2 regions of the Actinophytocola glycyrrhizae genome follow, and region 1 is predicted to be linked to the other one. Evidence: riboswitches for the same ligand, from Rfam matches in the RefSeq annotation. Region 1 holds a riboswitch; the other holds the start of a gene.
The links. Region 1 has a riboswitch for thiamine pyrophosphate ahead of thiO (glycine oxidase ThiO). Riboswitches for the same ligand answer to the same signal wherever they lie in the genome.
Positions count from the first base shown of each region.

Region 2: it holds a riboswitch for thiamine pyrophosphate, as region 1 does, so the genes downstream of both, ACFPCV_RS06805 (thiamine ABC transporter substrate-binding protein) here and thiO (glycine oxidase ThiO) in region 1, are expected to answer to the same signal.

Region 1 covers NZ_JBHSIS010000006.1:382,953-391,576, reverse strand. Annotated here, with positions in the region: gene ACFPCV_RS12570 (MFS transporter) at 1-552, shown strand, start outside; gene ACFPCV_RS12565 (threonine ammonia-lyase) at 614-1,609, opposite strand; gene ACFPCV_RS12560 (hypothetical protein) at 1,706-2,455, shown strand; gene ACFPCV_RS12555 (S1 family peptidase) at 2,652-3,797, shown strand; gene thiE (thiamine phosphate synthase) at 3,913-4,572, opposite strand; TPP riboswitch at 4,594-4,702, shown strand; gene thiO (glycine oxidase ThiO) at 4,699-5,778, shown strand; gene thiS (sulfur carrier protein ThiS) at 5,783-5,983, shown strand; gene thiG (thiazole synthase) at 5,985-6,740, shown strand; gene ACFPCV_RS12530 (phosphoribosyltransferase) at 6,747-7,562, opposite strand; gene ACFPCV_RS12525 (DNA-processing protein DprA) at 7,559-8,560, opposite strand.
Region 2 covers NZ_JBHSIS010000003.1:143,532-152,155, reverse strand. Annotated here, with positions in the region: gene ACFPCV_RS06830 (hypothetical protein) at 1-299, shown strand, start outside; gene ACFPCV_RS06825 (hypothetical protein) at 349-564, opposite strand; gene ACFPCV_RS06820 (NIPSNAP family protein) at 620-1,315, opposite strand; gene ACFPCV_RS06815 (alkaline phosphatase D family protein) at 1,370-3,022, shown strand; gene ACFPCV_RS06810 (4a-hydroxytetrahydrobiopterin dehydratase) at 3,262-3,561, opposite strand; TPP riboswitch at 3,608-3,722, shown strand; gene ACFPCV_RS06805 (thiamine ABC transporter substrate-binding protein) at 3,714-4,745, shown strand; gene ACFPCV_RS06800 (ABC transporter permease) at 4,721-6,316, shown strand; gene ACFPCV_RS06795 (ABC transporter ATP-binding protein) at 6,313-7,335, shown strand; gene ACFPCV_RS06790 (ABC transporter permease subunit) at 7,297-8,169, opposite strand; gene ACFPCV_RS06785 (ABC transporter ATP-binding protein) at 8,153-8,624, opposite strand, start outside.

The sequences.
Region 1 (8,624 bases):
TCCGCGCGGTCCGGGAAGCTCGCGCAGCGGTTCGGGCCGCGGCCGTTCCTGGTGGCCGGGCCGCTCGTGATCGCGCTGGCGATGGTGCTGTACACCCGGGTCACGCCCGGTGCGTCGTACCTGTTCACCGTGCTGCCCGCGGTGGTCGTGTTCGGGCTCGGGCTGACCGCGGTGGTCGCGCCGGTGACCGCGACGGTGCTGGCCGCCGCGCAGGACCGGCACGCCGGGGTGGCGTCCGGGGTGAACAACGCGATCGCGCGGACCGGCGGCCTGCTCGCGGTGGCGATCCTGCCCGCCGCGGCCGGGCTGTCCGGCGAGTCCTACGCCGACCCGGCCGCGATGACCTCGGGCTGGCAGACGGCGATGTGGCTGTGCGCCGGGTTGTGCGTGGTCGGTGGCGTGCTGGCGCTGTGGGTGCGCAACGACGTGCTCGCCCCGGCTGTGGAATCGGCGGCGGCCCCGCCCGAGCTGCCGGCGCCGGGGGACTGCGTGAGCTGCGGGGTGACGAGCCCGCCGACACACATGCGGGCCGGCCCGCCTCCCCGCATGTGAAAAGTGCTGGTCCCGACCCAGCGAGCGTCGCGGTTCGCCGGTGGATGGTGGTTGCGTGCCGTCACGTTCCCCTGAGGCTCCGTTGGCTGTGTGAGGGCTTTGTCCAGACCTGGGTCGTGAGGATCTCCGCGAACAGTGCCGGGTCGATGTTGCCGCCCGAGTTGACCGCGACCGTCCTGCCCTTCGGCAGGTTCGCGTGCAGGTAGGCGGCCGTGGTGACCGCGCCGCTGGGTTCCGCGACCACCTGTGACCTGGTGGCGAGCAGGCCGATCGCGTCCTTGATCTGGTCCTCGGTGACGGTGACCATGTCGTCGACGAACTTGCGGACGTGCGCGAACGTCAGTTCCGACGGCGTGGACCGCAGCCCGTCGGCGATGGTGCGTGCGCGGTCGTCGGTCGACCAGTCCGGGCGCAGCCCGGTGCGGAAGCCTTCCGCGGTGTCGCCCGCGAGCTCCGGCTCGACGCCGATGACCCGCGCGTGCGGTGCCATCGCCTTGATCGCGGTCGCGACCCCGGAGATCAGCCCGGCGCCGCTCACCGGCACGAGCACCACCTCGACGTCCGGCAGGTCGGCCGCGATCTCCAGCCCGATGGTGCCCTGGCCCGCGATGACGTCCGGGTGGTCGAAAGGCGGGATCAGCGTGCCGCCGTTCGCGGCGACGACCTCCGCCGCGGCCGACTCGCGGTCGGCGGGCGGCACGATCAGCACCTCCGCGCCGTGCCCGCGGGTGGCGTCGACCTTGACCCGCGGGGTGTTCGTGGTCACCACGATGGTCGCCGGGACGCCGTAGGTCTTCGCGACGTACGCGACGGCCTGCGCGTGGTTCCCGCTCGAGTAGGCGACCACCCCGCGGGCACGCACCTCGGCGGGCAGCCGCCCGATCGCGTTGGCGGCGCCGCGGATCTTGAACGCGCCGATGGGTTGCAGCTGCTCGGGTTTGAGCCACAGGGGACGGTCGGGGGCCGCCCAAAGGCAGGGCAGCAAAGGAGTTCGCACGACGCGGTCGCCGATGCGCGCGGCGGCCGCGTCGATGTCTTCGATGGTGGTCAGTTGCACAACTCCGAGTATGCACTGTCCACAATGGACTGTGTCGGTGCTCACCATCGGCCGACCGGGGGAGCGATCTGCCCGTCCTTGCCGTTGGAGAAGTGGATGAGCCGCGAAGCAGACGAAGGGATCATGAGCGACAAGGACGAGGACGCGGACAGAATGCGGATCAGCCAGGTGCTGGCCGGCGCGCTCGCGGCGGTCACCGCGGCACTGATCGGCTCGACCATGGGGGTGGCGGGCACCATCGCGGGTGCCGGGGTGGCCAGCGTCGTCTCGACCGTCGGCGGTGCCCTCTACCTGCGGTCGATCGAGCGGACCAGCAACAGCGTGCGCACGGTGCGTGCCAAGGTCGTCGGCAGGTCCGGCGGCTCGACCGTGCTGGTCGCCGATCCCGGGACGGCGCCGCCGGTGGCGGGCGAGGAGGTCGAGGCCACGCCGGACGAGGAGCCCGGCGACCGCCCGCAAGGGGAACGCGGGAAGCGCCGGTGGCCGATGCTGGTCGTCGGCAGCCTGGCGGTGTTCGCGCTGGGCATGCTGGCCGTGACCGGCATCGAGTGGCTGCGCGGCGAGCCGCTTTCCGGTGGCACCGGCACCACGTTCGGCAGCGTCGTCCTGCCGCACCGCGACGACGACACCCAGCGGCAGGAACAGCCCGCGGACCCGGCGACGTCCACCACCGCGCCGACCGCGCCTGCCCCCGGCTCGGCCCCGCCTGGGCCCACCACCACGGGCCCTGCCACCACGACGACCACGCCGCCGAGCGAGCCGAGCACCACGACGACCACGACACCGCCGGTCACCACGACGACCGAGGTGGAGGCGCCCGGCGGCAGCGCCATCCCGCCGAACTGACTCTCCGTAACGAACCGCTCGGGCACTATGGCAACTGTTGTCCCCGAACGGGCGATGCCTCAACGCTGCGTATGCAAATACTTTCAGGAGGCCATCCATCCCGGATGGTGAGACCCCTCTGTTGAACACCCGGGAGCCGCTCCACCCCCCTGCTCGCTCCTGGGTCCCCCTGCAAGAAAACGAGGGAGCAACCCTGATGAAACGCACAACCCTTGTGCGCATGGGCAGTACCGCACTGCTCACACTGGGCCTGGCGCTGACGTTCGCCACGCCCGCCAACAGCGTGCCGGTCACGTCGGACCTGGGTGAGATCCAGGCGGCGATGCAACGGGACCTCGGCCTGACCCCGCAGCAGGCGCAAGCCCGGTCCCAGCAGGAGAAGGTGGCCTGGTCGAAGGACAAGACCCTGCGAATCGCCCTGGGCAGCGACTTCGCGGGCAGCCGGTTCGACGCGAAGTCGGGCAAGCTGGTGGTGGACGTCGCCGACGCGAGCCGCGTCGGCGAGGTCAAGGCCTCCGGTGCGCTGGCCCGCGTGGTCGAGCACAGCGAGGCCGAACTGAACGCCGTCGCCTCGAAGCTGGCACAGGGCAGTGCCAGTGTGCCGAAGTCGGTCACCGGCTGGCGGGTCGACGCGGAGTCCAACGCCGTGGTCGTCTCCGTCCACGGCACCGACGCCGCGGCCACGAGCTGGGCCAAGGGCCTGGGCGCGGAGGTCCGTTTCGAGCACGTCGCCGAGCGGCCGCAGACCTTCTGGAACCTGATCGGCGGACAGGCGATCACCAGGAGCGGTTCCCGCTGCTCGCTGGGCTTCAACGCCCGCAGCGGCAGCGCGCGGTACGTCATCACCGCCGGTCACTGCACCAACGGCGGCGGCACGTGGTCCGGCACCGGCGGCACCATCGGCGGCGTCTCCGGTTCGTCGTTCCCCACCAACGACTACGGCCGCATCACCGTGAGCTCCAGCTCCGCGGTGCAGACGGGCCTGGTCGACCGCTACAGCTCGGGCAGTGACGTGCGCGTCACCGGTTCGAGCGCGGTGGGCAACGGCGCGGCGGTGTGCCGTTCCGGCTCCACCACCGGCTGGCACTGCGGCACCGTCTCCTCCACCAACGCGACGGTGTGCTACTCGCAGGGCTGCGTCTACCAGACGTTCCGCACCAGCGTGTGTGCTGAGCCCGGTGACTCCGGCGGTTCGCTGGTGAGCAGCCCGTCCGGCTCGACCGTCCAGGCCCAGGGCCTGACCTCGGGTGGTTCGGGCAACTGCCGCACCGGCGGAACGACGTACTACCAGAAGATCAACGAAGCACTGAGCGCCTACGGCCTGTCACTCGTCACAGGCTGACCGTGCTTGCCAGCGGACGGGCCGAACCCTGCCGGCCCGTCCGCTGGTTTCTGTTCCGAGTCGTGCCCTGCCCTGAAAGACGCTTTCGGGACGCTCAACGTCCCCAAAGCGTCTTTCAGGGCATCGGTGTGGTGCGCAGGGCCGCTGCCAGCCGCGCCGCCGCTGCCCCCGGGTCCGCCGCCTCGGTGATCGCGCGGACCACCACCACCCTGGACGCACCCGCCGCCAGTACCTCCGGCAGCCGTTCCTCGTCGATGCCGCCGATCGCGAACCACGGCCGGGTCGTGCCCGTCGCGGCCGTCGCGCGGACCAGGTCCAGCCCCGGCGCGGGGCGACCCGGTTTCGTCGGGGTCGGCCAGCACGGGCCCGTGCAGAAGTAGTCGACGCCCGGTTCGCCCGCCGCGGCGCTCGCCTGTGGCCCGTCGTGGGTCGAGCGGCCGATCACCACGTCCTCGCCGAGGATCCTGCGGGCCAACGGGACCGGCAGGTCGTCCTGGCCGAGGTGCAGCACGTCCGCGCCGGCCGCGAGCGCGACGTCCGCGCGGTCGTTCACCGACAGCAGCGCACCGTGCCGGGCGCACGCCTCCGCCAGCACCTCGAGTGCGGCGAGCTCCTCCCGCGCCTCGAGGCCCTTCTCCCGCAGCTGGATCACGTCCACGCCACCGGCCAGCGCGGCGTCCGCGAACCCAGCCAGGTCCGGGCGGTTCCCGGTGCACAGGTACAGCCGCGCGTCCGTCAGCCGCGCACGAATCCGGTCTCCGTCTGGTCGAGGCACCCGTTCACGCTATACGGTGGAGGTGGTCCGCACGGGAGTCCAGAGGACTGGGCTGAGAGGGGATCTGCCGATCCCGACCGTCGAACCTGATCCGGATCATGCCGGCGCAGGGAGCGTGAATGTGCTGTGAGTCACAACGTGGTCGTCGTGGGCGGCGGGGTCATCGGGTTGTCCGTCGCGTGGCGGCTCGCGGCCGAACACGACGTGACGCTCGTCGACCCCACCCCGGCCCTCGGCGCGTCGTGGGCCGCGGGCGGGATGCTCGCGCCGGTCACCGAGGCGTGGCCGGGTGAGGAGGAGCTGCTCGACGTCGGCGCCGCGTCGCTCGCTGCGTGGCCGGGGTTCGCGGCGAACCTGGGCGTCGACCTGTTCACCGAGGGCACGGTCGTCGCCGGGTTCGACGCGGCCGACACCGCGCAGCTCGACGTCGTCGCCGACTTCCTCGCGCGGCGGGGCAGGACGGTCGACCGGCTCACCGGCCGCGAGCTGCGCAGGGTCGAGCCGACCATCGGGCCCGCCGTGCGAGGTGGGCTGCACGTGCCCGGCGACCTGGCTGTCGACAACCGGGAACTGTTGCGGCGCCTGACCGCCGCCGCGTACGAGGCGGGGGTGGCCTTCCTCCGTGAGCGGGTGCGGGCGGTGCGGGCCGGTGCGGTCGAACTCGCGGGTTCGGCACTGCCCTGCGAGGTGGCCGTCATCGCCGCGGGCGCGTGGAGCAGCGGGCTGCACCCGGCGCTCGCGTCGGCGGTGCGGCCGGTGAAGGGCGAGATCCTGCGGTTGCGTGCCAGGGACGGCACGTTGCCGCCGCCCCGGCACACCGTGCGTGCGTTGGTCGAGTCCCGGCCGGTCTACCTGGTGCCGAGGGCCGACGGCGAGCTGGTGCTCGGCGCGACGCAGTACGAGGCGGGCTTCGACACCGCGGTCACCGCGGGTGGCGTGCGTGACCTGCTCGTCCACGCGGAACGCGTGGTGCCCGCGATCGCCGAGTACGAGCTGACGGAGACCGCGGCGGGGCTGCGCGCGGGCAGCAGGGACAACCTCCCGCTGGTCGGCTGGCTGGAACCGGGGGTGCTGGTTGCGGCGGGACACCACCGCAACGGCCTGCTGCTGGCCCCGATCACGGCGGAGGCGATCCGCGCCATGGCAGCGGGCGTCGAACCGCCGGCGGAGATCAAGGCCGCCGACCCCGCCCGACTGGAGAGGTGACGTGATGCAGGTACGGGTCAACGGCACGGAACGCGAGGTGCCCGACGGCGCGACGGTGACCGAACTCCTTGCCGCACTGGGGGTTCCGGCCAAGGGTGTGGCCGTCGCGGTGGACGGTCATGTCGTCGCGCGGACCGAGCACGACACGAAGGTGGTGCCCGACGACGCCGACGTCGAGGTGCTGACCGCGGTGCAGGGAGGCTGACATGGACGACCCATTCGTCATCGGGGACCGGCAGTACTCGTCGAGGCTGATCACGGGCACCGGTGGTGCCGCGAACCTGGCGGTGCTGGAACGCGCGCTGAAGGCGTCGGGCACCGAGCTGACGACGGTGTCGATCCGGCGCGTGGACACCCAGGGTGGCACCGGTGTGCTGGAACTGCTGGAGCGGCTGGGCATCGACCCGCTGCCGAACACGGCGGGCTGCCGGACCGCGGCGGAGGCGGTGCTCACGGCGCGGATGGCCCGCGAGGCGCTTGGCACGTCGTGGGTGAAGCTGGAGGTCGTCGCCGACGACCGCACGCTGCTGCCGGACCCCGTCGAACTGCTGGAAGCCGCGGCGACGCTGGTCGACGACGGTTTCACGGTCCTGCCGTACACCAACGACGACCCGGTGCTGGCGCTGCGGCTGGAGGAGACCGGCTGTGTCGCGGTGATGCCGCTCGGGTCGCCGATCGGCACCGGCCTGGGGATCCGCAACCCGCACAACATCGAACTGATCGTGAAAAGGGCCGGCGTGCCGGTGATCCTGGACGCGGGCATCGGCACGGCGTCGGACGCGGCGCTCGCGATGGAACTCGGCTGCTCCGCGGTACTGCTGGCGACCGCGGTCACCAGGGCAACGGACCCGGAGGCGATGGCGACGGCGATGCGGCACGCCGTGCTGGCAGGCCGCCTGGCGCACGGCGCGGGCCGGGTACCGCAACGGTTCTGGGCCCAGGCATCGAGCCCACCGCGCTGACGTCCATCACGGACAGTCGCCGCCGGTCACCGGACAACGCATCGCGTTGTACGGCTCGTCGAGTGTCTCGATGAGCTGGCGGTGGTCATCCCAGTCGTATCGGAGCCACCGGGTCACGCAGAGGACGGTCACGTGTGCCGCTCCCACGTTCTTCAGGGCGATCGCCGCGGACTGTGACTTGGCGCCGGAGACCCAGGTGTCGTCGACGACGAGGACGTGCCGGCCCGAGATGAAGGGCTGGTAGGTGGCAGGGACGACGAAGCGGTCCGGGCGAGGCGCGCGTGCAGGCGACTCGCACAGACCTGGCCCCACGCTCAGGGCGACCTTCGCTGCTTCGTCGTGGACGCCGTGCACGGCCCTGGCGATGTCGGCCACAGGATGTTCGCCTCCCGGCCGCGCGGCGGAGGGAACGAACGTCACCGCATGCCACTGGCCAGTGGTCGCGGCGATGCACCTTCCGTGCACAAAGGTCGCTGCCGCTGCCATGAATCGCAGGTCCTGAGCACATTTCGGAGCAGGAGGCGATGCCTTGTACGCACGTACGTGGTGGGCGGACTGGTGCATCGAGGGCATGCGTGCCTTGGCATACGCCAGTGGAACGACGAGATCGGCGAGACTGCTGCCGTAGGTCTCCTTCGCTCCGTGGCATGGCCCGCACAGGCTGCGCATGGCAGCAGGACCTGTGCAGACAGGGCAGATGTTCTGCGCACCCCGTCGGGTGTTGCAGAAGAACGCGCCCACAGCGGTGTAGAGCTGTTGGGTCAGAGCGTCGGCGACCAAGTGGCGGGAGGCGTCGTCTCCATGGTGGCCCTGGCCGGTCATCGCCTGGTGGCCGCCGCGAGCAGGCTGTCCACGGTCGCCGGACCCGCTGCGATCTTCTCGACAACGGACATGATTTCGGCGGTGCTGGCCGCTACGTGCACACCTGGCCGGCCAAGTAGCTCGGACGGCCACTTGTTCGTGTCCACCACGAGGTCGGTGAAGATCACCGGACGACCATGGCTGACTGCTTTCCGCGCCTGAATGCGGGCACCGCTGTGCTCGCCTGCCTCCACCACGACCGTCGCGCGACCGAAGCCGGACATCACGGCGTTGCGCATGGGGAAGGAGTGCTTCGTGGGCGGTGCGTCCGGCCAGAACTGTGAGAGCACGAGCCCTTCACGCGCGATGCGGTCCTGCAGGCCCCTGTTCTCCGCGGGGTAGACCTTGGTGATCCCCGTTCCTACCACCGCAACCGTGCGGCCTCCTGCTTCCAGCGTTGCTGTGTGCGCGGCCGTGTCGATGCCCCTGGCCAGCCCGGCGATCACCGTGATCCCGCGGGCCGCGAGACCGGCCGCGACCGACCTGGCGATGTCGAGTCCCCTGGTCGTCGCCTGGCGAGAGCCGACCACGGAGACACCCACCTCGTTCGGCACAAGGGTTCCCCGGTGGAACAGGACCGGCGGCATCTCGTGGATCTCGCGGAGCTGAACCGGGTAGTCGTCGTCGCCGAAGGTCAGGAAACCGAAGTCCGCGGCGCGCCACCGGCTCACGTCGTGCGCGGCCTCGGCGAGAGCCGCCGCGGGTCCGTCAGGGGCATCGGTGTGGTCGAACAGGCCGGCCGGGTTCAGCTCGTCCCACAGCGCCAGAGCGCTCCCGCGGGTGGCGATCTCGGCCGTGATCTCCGACCAGGTCAGTTTGGCCGGACGGGTACGAAGGAGCGCGACGAGCGCTGCTCGCTCGTCCTCATTCCACGGCCGATCCATGCGCGCAAGCCTAAACTGCCCGGACTGGATGGGCTGCCGGCGCCACGGGTCGGCCAGGCGACGAATATCGAGCATGTGTTCGATATTACGGCATGATCGCCTGCTCGTCCCGTCGCGCGTTCGTCCTCGAAGCGGAGGC
Region 2 (8,624 bases), on a different contig from region 1:
CGCTCATCGCGATGAAACTGCAGTCGATCATGAACCGCGGGGCGGCGAAGGAGGGTACTGACCTTCTCGACATCATTCGGCTCACGCTCGACCGGGCCTGCGGACCGGTGTCACGGGACCAGTTGGAAGCAGCGGACCCTCAGCTGCGGGCCGACGCGCTACTCCACGCCCGGCGATGGTTCGACCTGTCAGCGGGTCGTTCGCTGAACAAGATTCGAGCCGTTCCCGAAGGCAGCGAGATTGAACTCGACGACGTGCGACTGGTCGGCGAGCTACTCGTCGCAGCACTCGAAAGCTGATGTCCCACGGCAAGGTCCGGCCAGCGAGATGTCCGCGGCGCTGTGCCGGTCAACCGGCCACTCGGGTGCCGTTCGCCCTCATCGCGACGATGGCGGCGGCCCGGACCGCCTCGTGGAGCTGCCACACCGACTGGGCCGGGAGGTAGAAGCCCTCGCCAGGGGGTGGGACCACCGCCACGCGGCCGTCGGACACCGTGACCACGAGTGTCCGCTCGCGGTCGAGGGCGTCGACCACCGGCACTTCCCACGTCTCCTGCGCACCCATGGCGCGACCTCCTGTCGGCGTACTGACCGGAGGGTCGTCCGAACGGGGTTCCCCGTTACCGGATGAGGGAGCGGGACGTGGGTGCCAGCTGCAGCTGCTCCGGCGGACGGCCCAGCTGCCTGGTGAGCTCCGGCAGCGTGTCGTGCGTCCAGCGGGTCTCGCGGCCAAGCAGCCGCACGTGTTCCGCCAGGTCGTCCGGGCCCCGGAACGAACCGACCCATGCCACCACGTTGGCGTCCTCGCGGACCGGCAGCGCCGGGAAGTTGTTCTCGGCACGCAGCGTGCGCAGCACGGCCAGCGGCGGAGCACCCGTTTCGGTCAGCAGGGGCCGCACCGCGTCGGCGAAGAAGTCCAGGAACGCGTCCTCGCCGCCAGAGGGCAGGTGATAGAGGGTCACCGTGACCAGCGTCGTGTCCCCACCCCGGGTGCGACCCGACAGGGTGAAGTCGGTCACGGGGCACAGCAGCAGCACGTCGTCCGAGTCGATCATCGTGTCGTTGGCACTGTCGCGGTGTGCCGCCCACACCGGTCCGCCGTAGAACTCCGCGAGGGCCTTTCCCCTGGCAGGCATGTCCGCGAAGCCGCGCAGCCACACGAACCGGTTCTCGTCGTCGAGGTCGCGGAACTGGCCGAGCACCTGCGCGCCGACCGCCTCCTGGGTCTCGACGAACTCCCGGTCGAACAGGTCGATCAGGTCGTCCCGCCTGCCGGGCCGGAGGGTGTACTGACGGAGCTCGAGAACATCGGCCATCGCCGCTCCCTCTCACGTGGATCACCTGGGCGGGTGTCACCTTATTGGTCGGCCATGTTTGATGTCAGGGTGCCCAGACTGCTACTCGGCCCGCTGCTGCGACATGTCGACACCCGCACCGCCACGCTGTGGGTCGAGACCGACACACCGTGCACGGTCACGATCGGTGACGTCGCGGCCCACACGTTCACCGTTTTCGGTCATCACTACGCGCTCGTCGTGGTCACCGGGCTCGAACCCGGCACGGCGACGCCCTACGAGGTGGCGCTGGACGGGGAGACCGTCTGGCCGCCCGCGGACTCGAATTTCCCGCCCAGCCGGATCCGCACCTACCCGGAAGGCGGCGACCCCGCGTTCGTGATGTTGTTCGGGTCCTGCCGGATGCCCGAGACCGACGACCCCGGCGAGCAGAAGCGGATGGGCACCGACGCGCTCGCCGCCTACGCGCACCGGATGCGCACCGAGGACGAGATCGACTGGCCGGACGCGCTGGTGCTGCTCGGCGACCAGGTCTACGCCGACGACACGACGAAGGGCACCAGGGCCTGGCTCGCGACGCGCCGGTCGCTCAAGGAGGCGCCCGGCGTCGAGGTCGCCGACTTCGAGGAGTACACCCGCCTGTACCTCGAGGCGTGGACCGCTCCCATGACGCGCTGGCTGATGTCGACCGTGCCGACGTCGATGGTCTTCGACGACCACGACGTCCGCGACGACTGGAACACCTCGCAGACGTGGCGCGACGAGAAGGAGAGGACCTCCTGGTGGCCGATCCGCGAGCGGCACGCGCTCGCCACCTACTGGATCTACCAGCAGCTCGGCAACCTGAGCCCCGGCGAGCTGGAGACCGACGAGCTGTACAAGGCGGTCCTCGAGAAGGGGCGCGACGGGGACGCCGCCGACCTGCTCGACGAGTTCGCCGAGAAGGCCAGGCAGGAGGTCAACGGCAGCAAGGGCACCAGGTGGAGCTACCGGCGCGACTACGGCAACGTGCGGCTGCTGGTGATCGACACCCGCTCCGGCCGCATCCTGTCGGGCGGCGTGCGGTCGATGGTCAGCGACCAGGAGTTCGAGTGGATCGAGGAGAACGCCGTCGGTGATTTCGACCACCTGCTGATCGGGTCGTCGCTGCCGTGGCTGATGCCGCACGCGATCAGCCACGTCCAGTCGATGAACGAGGTCGCGTGCCGGCGGCCGGGGTGGCGCGGGAAGCTCGCCGAGAAGCTGCGGCAGGCCGCCGACCTGGAGCACTGGCCGTCGTTCCGGGCGTCGTCGGACCGGCTCGCGCGGCTGATCGGGCGGATCGCCGACACCGACACGTCCACGGTGTGCGTGCTGTCCGGCGACGTGCACCACGTGTACGCGGCGAAGGTGCGCTACCCGAAGAAGGTGAACGCGCAGGTGTGGCAGCTGGTGTGCTCGCCGGTGCACAACAAGGCACCCGCGGTGATGCGGCCGTTGTTCCGGGCGGGGTGGTGGAAGCCGCTCGCGGCGCTGCTGAAGTGGCGGATGCTGAGGTCGCCGCACATCGAGCCGCTGCCGGTCGAGTGGGAGAAGGTCGCCGGGCCGTACTTCGGCAACGCGGTCGCGACGCTGCGCATGTCCGGCCGGTGGGCCGAAATGGTGGTGGAACGAGCCGACAGCGACCCAGAACCAACACTGAAACCACTGGTAACCGTACCGCTGACCCCCAAACCCAACCCCAACTGAACAACCCGCGAGTCCCCGTTTCAGGACTCGCGAGTCCCCCGTTCAGGACCCGCGAGTCCCCCGTTCAGGACCGCCGAGTTCGCGGTTCGTGTCCCGGACTACGCGGCACGAACCGTCAACTCACCGGTTCCGAAACGGGGACTCGCGGGTCCTGAACCGGGGACTCGCGGGTTCCGAAACGGGGACTCGCGGGTTCTGGGTGGGGGACTCGCGGGTTCTGGGTGGGGGACTCGCGGGGGTTACTGGGACTGGAGGGTGGTTACTACGCCGTTGATTTCTTCTGCCAGTGAGGTGTCCGCGGTGGTGATGCCGCCTGCTGAGTGGGTGCTGCAGCGGAACGTGACGGTGCGCCAGCGGATGTCGATGTCCGGGTGGTGGTTGTCGTTCTCCGCGATCTCCGCCACCCGGTTCACCACCTGGATGGCCTGCGGGAAGCTCGCCAGCTCCACGTCGCGGACCAGTGCGCCCTCCTCCAGACGCCAGTCGTTCAGACGGCCGAGGGCCTTGCCGACTTCTTCGTCGCTGAGCAGTTCGGGCATGTGTCCATGGTGACGCGTGCCGCCGCCGACCGCACAGGTACGCTCGGATGGATCACACGGGAGTCCGGTGTCGCGCCGGGCTGAGAGGAGGGCGCGCAGCCCTCGACCGTTCGAACCTGATCCGGGTAATGCCGGTGCAGGGAGGAGGCGTCTTGCGGTTTCGCACATTTCTGCTGGTCGGCGCGCTGACAGTCACACTAGCCGGGTGTTCGCTCGGCGGCGGCGGTGACGAGGAGTCCGCGCGGAAGGTCGTGCTCGTCACCCACGACTCGTTCGCGATGAGCGACGAGGTGATGGAGCGGTTCACCGACGAGACCGGCATCACGATCGACGTGCGCAAGGTCGGTGACGCGGGCGCGCTCACCAACCAGCTCGTACTCACCAAGGACAGCCCCATCGGCGACGTCGCGTACGGCGTGGACACCACGTTCGCGTCCCGCGCGCTCGACGAGGACGTGTTCGCCGAGTACGCGCCCCAGGTCGACGGGCCCGCCGACCACGGGATCGACGACACGGACCGGCTCACCGCCGTCGACCTCGGCGACGTGTGCCTGAACATCGACCCGGCCGCGCTCGCCGCCAAGGGCGTTCCCGAACCGACCGGCTACGCGGACCTGGTCGAACCCGAGTACAAGGACCTGCTGGTCGTCGAGGACCCCGCGACGTCCTCCCCTGGCCTGGCCTACCTGCTCGGCACGATCGCGGAGCTCGGCGACGGCTGGCAGGACCACTGGCGCGCGCTGGCGGCCAACGGCGTCCAGGTCGTCAGCGGCTGGGAGGAGGCCTACACGCAGGAGTTCTCCGGCTCCTCCGGCAAGGGCCCCCGCCCGATCGTCGTGTCCTACGCGTCGTCGCCCGCCGCGGAGCTGGACGACCAGGGCAACCCGCGCACCAAGGCCGTGCTGGACACCTGCTTCCGGCAGGTCGAGTACGCGGGCGTGCTGAAGGGCGCCGCGCACCCCGACGACGCGGAGAAGGTCATGGACTTCCTGCTGTCCGAGCGGTTCCAGTCGCAGGTGCCCGAGCAGATGTACGTGTACCCGGCCCGCGCCGGGGTCACCCTGCCGGAGGCGTGGCAGAAGGCCGCGCCGCTGCCGGCGGATCCCGCCGAGCTGCCGTCGGCACAGATCCAGCAGAACCGCGAGCGGTGGATCGGCGAGTGGCGCGCGATCGTGCAGGGCTGAGGAGCACCCCCAGGGGGCTGACGCTGGTCGCGTTGGTGCCCCTGGGTTTCCTCGCCGTCTTCTTCGTGTGGCCGGTCGTGGCGATCCTGCGGCTCGGCCTCGCGGAAGGCGGTGTGCTCGCCGCGCTCGCGACCGCCGACGTGTGGGGGCTCGTCTGGTTCACGGTCGCGCAGGCGGCCGGGGCGACGGCCGTCGCGATCGTCGCCGGGCTGCCGGTCGCGTTCCTGCTGGCCAGGACGAAGCTGCCGGGGCTTGGCCTGGTGCGGGTGGTCATCCTGGTGCCGTTCGTGCTGCCGAGCGTGGTGGTCGGGCTGGCGTTCCGCGGGCTCATGCCCGACGGTGGGGTCGCGGCGATCGTGCTGGCCAACGCGTTCTTCAACGTGGCGGTCGTCGCGCGGACCGTCGCCGGGCTGTGGACGCACCTGGACCGGCGCGCCGAGGACGCCGCGCGGGCGCTGGGCGCGTCCCGGCTGCGGACGTTCACGAACGTGACGCTGCCCGCGCTCGCACCGGCGATCGGGTCGGCGGCAGCGGTCGTGTTCCTGTTCTGCGCCACCAGTTTCGGCGTGGTCCTGATCCTCGGCGGGTCCCGGCTGCGGACCCTGGAGACCGAGATCTACCTGCGGACCGTCGAGCTGCTCGACCTGTCGGGTGCCGCCGCGCTGTCGCTGCTGCAGCTCGGTGCGGTCGTCGCGGCCCTGTCGGTCGGGGCGCTCGCGCGGCGGCGCAGGGAGACCGCGCTGCGGTTGCGGGGGCAGGCCGAGTCCGCGCGCAGGCCCTCCGGCGGCGAGTGGTGGGTGGTCGCGCTCGCCCTCGCGGTGGTCGCCGCGCTGCTCGTGCCGGTCGCGACGCTCGTCGCGCGGTCGTTCGGGTCCGGGCTCGACGGCTACCGGGCGCTGGCCGGGGCCGGGTACGAGGGCTCGCTCGACATCTCCGGTTTCGACGCGGCCAGGAACTCCCTCGCGGCCGCCACCGACGCCACGCTGATCGCGGTCACGCTCGGCACGATGGCGAGCGTGGTGCTCGTTTCCCTGGCACGCGACCGCGTCCGGTACGTCGAGGTGATCGACACGGCGTTCATGCTGCCGCTCGGGGTGTCCGCGGTGACCGTCGGCTTCGGCTACCTGATCACGCTCGACGTGCTGCCGGGCGACCTGCGCACGTCCGCCGCGCTGGTGCCGCTCGCGCAGGCGCTCGTGGTGACGCCGCTGGTCATCCGCATCATGCTGCCGGTCCTGCGGTCCATCGACGAGCGGCTGCGGCAGGCCGCCGCGTCGCTTGGCGCGGGCCCGTGGCGGGTGTGGCGGGAGGTCGACGTGCCGATGGCGGGCCGGTCGCTGGGGACCGCGGCCGCGTTCGGGTTCGTGGTGGCGCTCGGCGAGTTCGGCGCGACGAGCTTCCTCGCCCGCCCCGACACGGCGACGCTGCCGGTCGCGATCGCGCGGCTGATCTCGCGGCCGGGTGAGCTGAACAACCAGATGGCGTACGCGGCGTGCACGCTGCTCGTCGTGGTCACGGTCGCCGTGGTCGCGGTCGTCGAGCGGGTACGCGTGCCGGTGGGAGAGTTCTGATGCTGGCAGTCGAGGGTCTGACCGTGCGGTACGGGACGCTGGCCGCGGTGTCCGAGGTGGACCTGACGGTCGCGGACGGCGAGGTGCTGGCGCTGCTCGGGCCGTCCGGGTGCGGCAAGTCGACGCTGCTGCGCGCGGTCGCCGGGCTGGAGCCGACCGCGGGCGGCACGGTCCGGTGGGACGACACCGACCTCGCGGCCGTGCCGGTGCACCGGCGCGGGTTCGGGCTCGTGTTCCAGGACGGGCAGCTGTTCCCGCACCGGGACGTGGCCGGGAACGTGGCGTTCGGGCTGCGGATGCGGCGTCTGCCCGGCCGCGCGGAACGGGTCGCGGAGCTGCTGGACCTGGTGGGGCTCGCCGGGTACGAGCGGCGCAGGGTCACCGAGCTGTCCGGCGGTGAGGCGCAGCGGGTCGCGCTCGCGCGGGCACTGGCGCCCCGGCCGCGGCTGCTGTTGCTGGACGAGCCGCTGTCCGCGCTGGACCGCGCGCTGCGCGAGCAGCTCGCCATGGACCTGGCCGGGCTGCTGCGGGTGGCGGGCGCGACCGCGCTGGTGGTGACCCACGACCACGACGAGGCGTTCACGCTCGCCGACCGGGTCGCGGTGATGCGCAGGGGGAGGATCGTGCAGACCGGCCCGCCGGAACAGGTGTGGCGGCACCCGGCCGACGAGGACACCGCCCGTTTCCTCGGCTGCGGCCTGTTCCTGCCCGCGACCGTCACCGACGGCACCGCGACCTGCGAACTCGGGTCGGCCGACCTGCCTTGGGCGCCGGCGGGCGAGGTCACGCTCGGCCTGCGGCCCAATGCGTTGCGGCTGACCGGGAACGGGATCGGCGGCAAGCTCCTGCGGTCGGTGCACCGCCGCGACCACGTGCGGCTGCAGGTCCGTCTCGACGGGAGCGACCGGGTGGTCGACGCGGTCGCCGCCATCGCGGAGACACCGGGCGACCGCGTCCACCTGAGGTTGGACCCGGACGGGTTAGCCGTCCTTCGTCGAGATGCGGGCCAGGGCGAGTGAGTAGCCGATGACCAGGTAGCAGAGGGCACGCAGGACCGCGTTGACGATCCCGTCCGTCGGCATCGGGTCGCGGATCACGTCGCCGAGCGACTCCCACGCGTCGGTCAGCAGCACCGGGTGCAGCCAGTCCAGCGCGGGGATGTTGCCGAGGATCGTGAACACGATGAGCCCGCCGAGGGTGGACGCCAGCACCACCAGCGGGTGCTCGGTGGCCGCCGAGACCGCGAGCGCGACCGCCGCGACCGCCCACACCTGGACCGTCACCAGCAACGCCAGCAGCGCGATCCGGCCGAGCGACGCCCCGAACGGCAACACGGTGCCCGACATGGTGAGCATGCCGCCGCCACCGAGGATCGCGAGCCCGGCGAGCACCGACACGACCGTGACGATCAGCACCGCTACCAGCGACAGCACGGCAACGCCGAACGCCTTCACCGCGAGCAGTCGCGCCCGGCCGACCGGTGCGAGCAGCAGCCCGCGCAGCGCGCCGGTCTGCGACTCGGCCGCGAGCGCGTCCGCCGACCACATGGCACCCAGCATCGGCAGCAGCATCGCGAGCGACAGCAGCAGGAGGAACACCGGCAGGATCAGCCCGTTGTCCGACACCAGCGCGGCGACGCTCTGCAGTGTCCGGTCACCGGCGCCGTTCTCGGCCGCCTCCGTCGCGACCGACATGGCGACGGCCGCGATGACCGGCGCCACGGCGAGCACGCCGAGCGCGACGAGCGTGCGCGGCCTGCGGATCATGAACCGCAGCTCGGACCACAGCAGCCGCCCGACCGGCGCCCTGGTCCGCTGTTCTGTGACGATGGGCGCGTCAACGGCGAGCGTCATCACGCGCCTCCTCGAAAGTGTCCACCTCGGACAGCCGGGGGCCCTGCTCGGCGGACTCGGTGAGCCGCGCGAACAGCTCCTCCAGCCCGGTCCGCTGCCTGCGCACCTCGTGCACCGCCACCCCGGCACCCACCAGCGTCGCGACGACCTCCGGCGCGGTGGTGGCCGCGAGGTCCACCCGCACCCCGCCCGGCGCCTCCCGCGCCGGTATCCGGTTGTCCCGCAACGCGTCCACGGCCACCGCGACGTCCGGCGTGGACACCAGCACGCCCGCGTCACCGGCCTCCAGCAGCTCGGCCAGCTCCCCCTGGGCCACGACCGAACCCTGGTGCAGCACGGCGACGTGCGTGCAGGTCGCCTCCACCTCGGCCAGCAGGTGCGACGACACGAGCACCGTCGTGCCGGACGCGTGCAGGTCGGCGACGACCGCCCGCACCTCACGCGTGCCGGCCGGG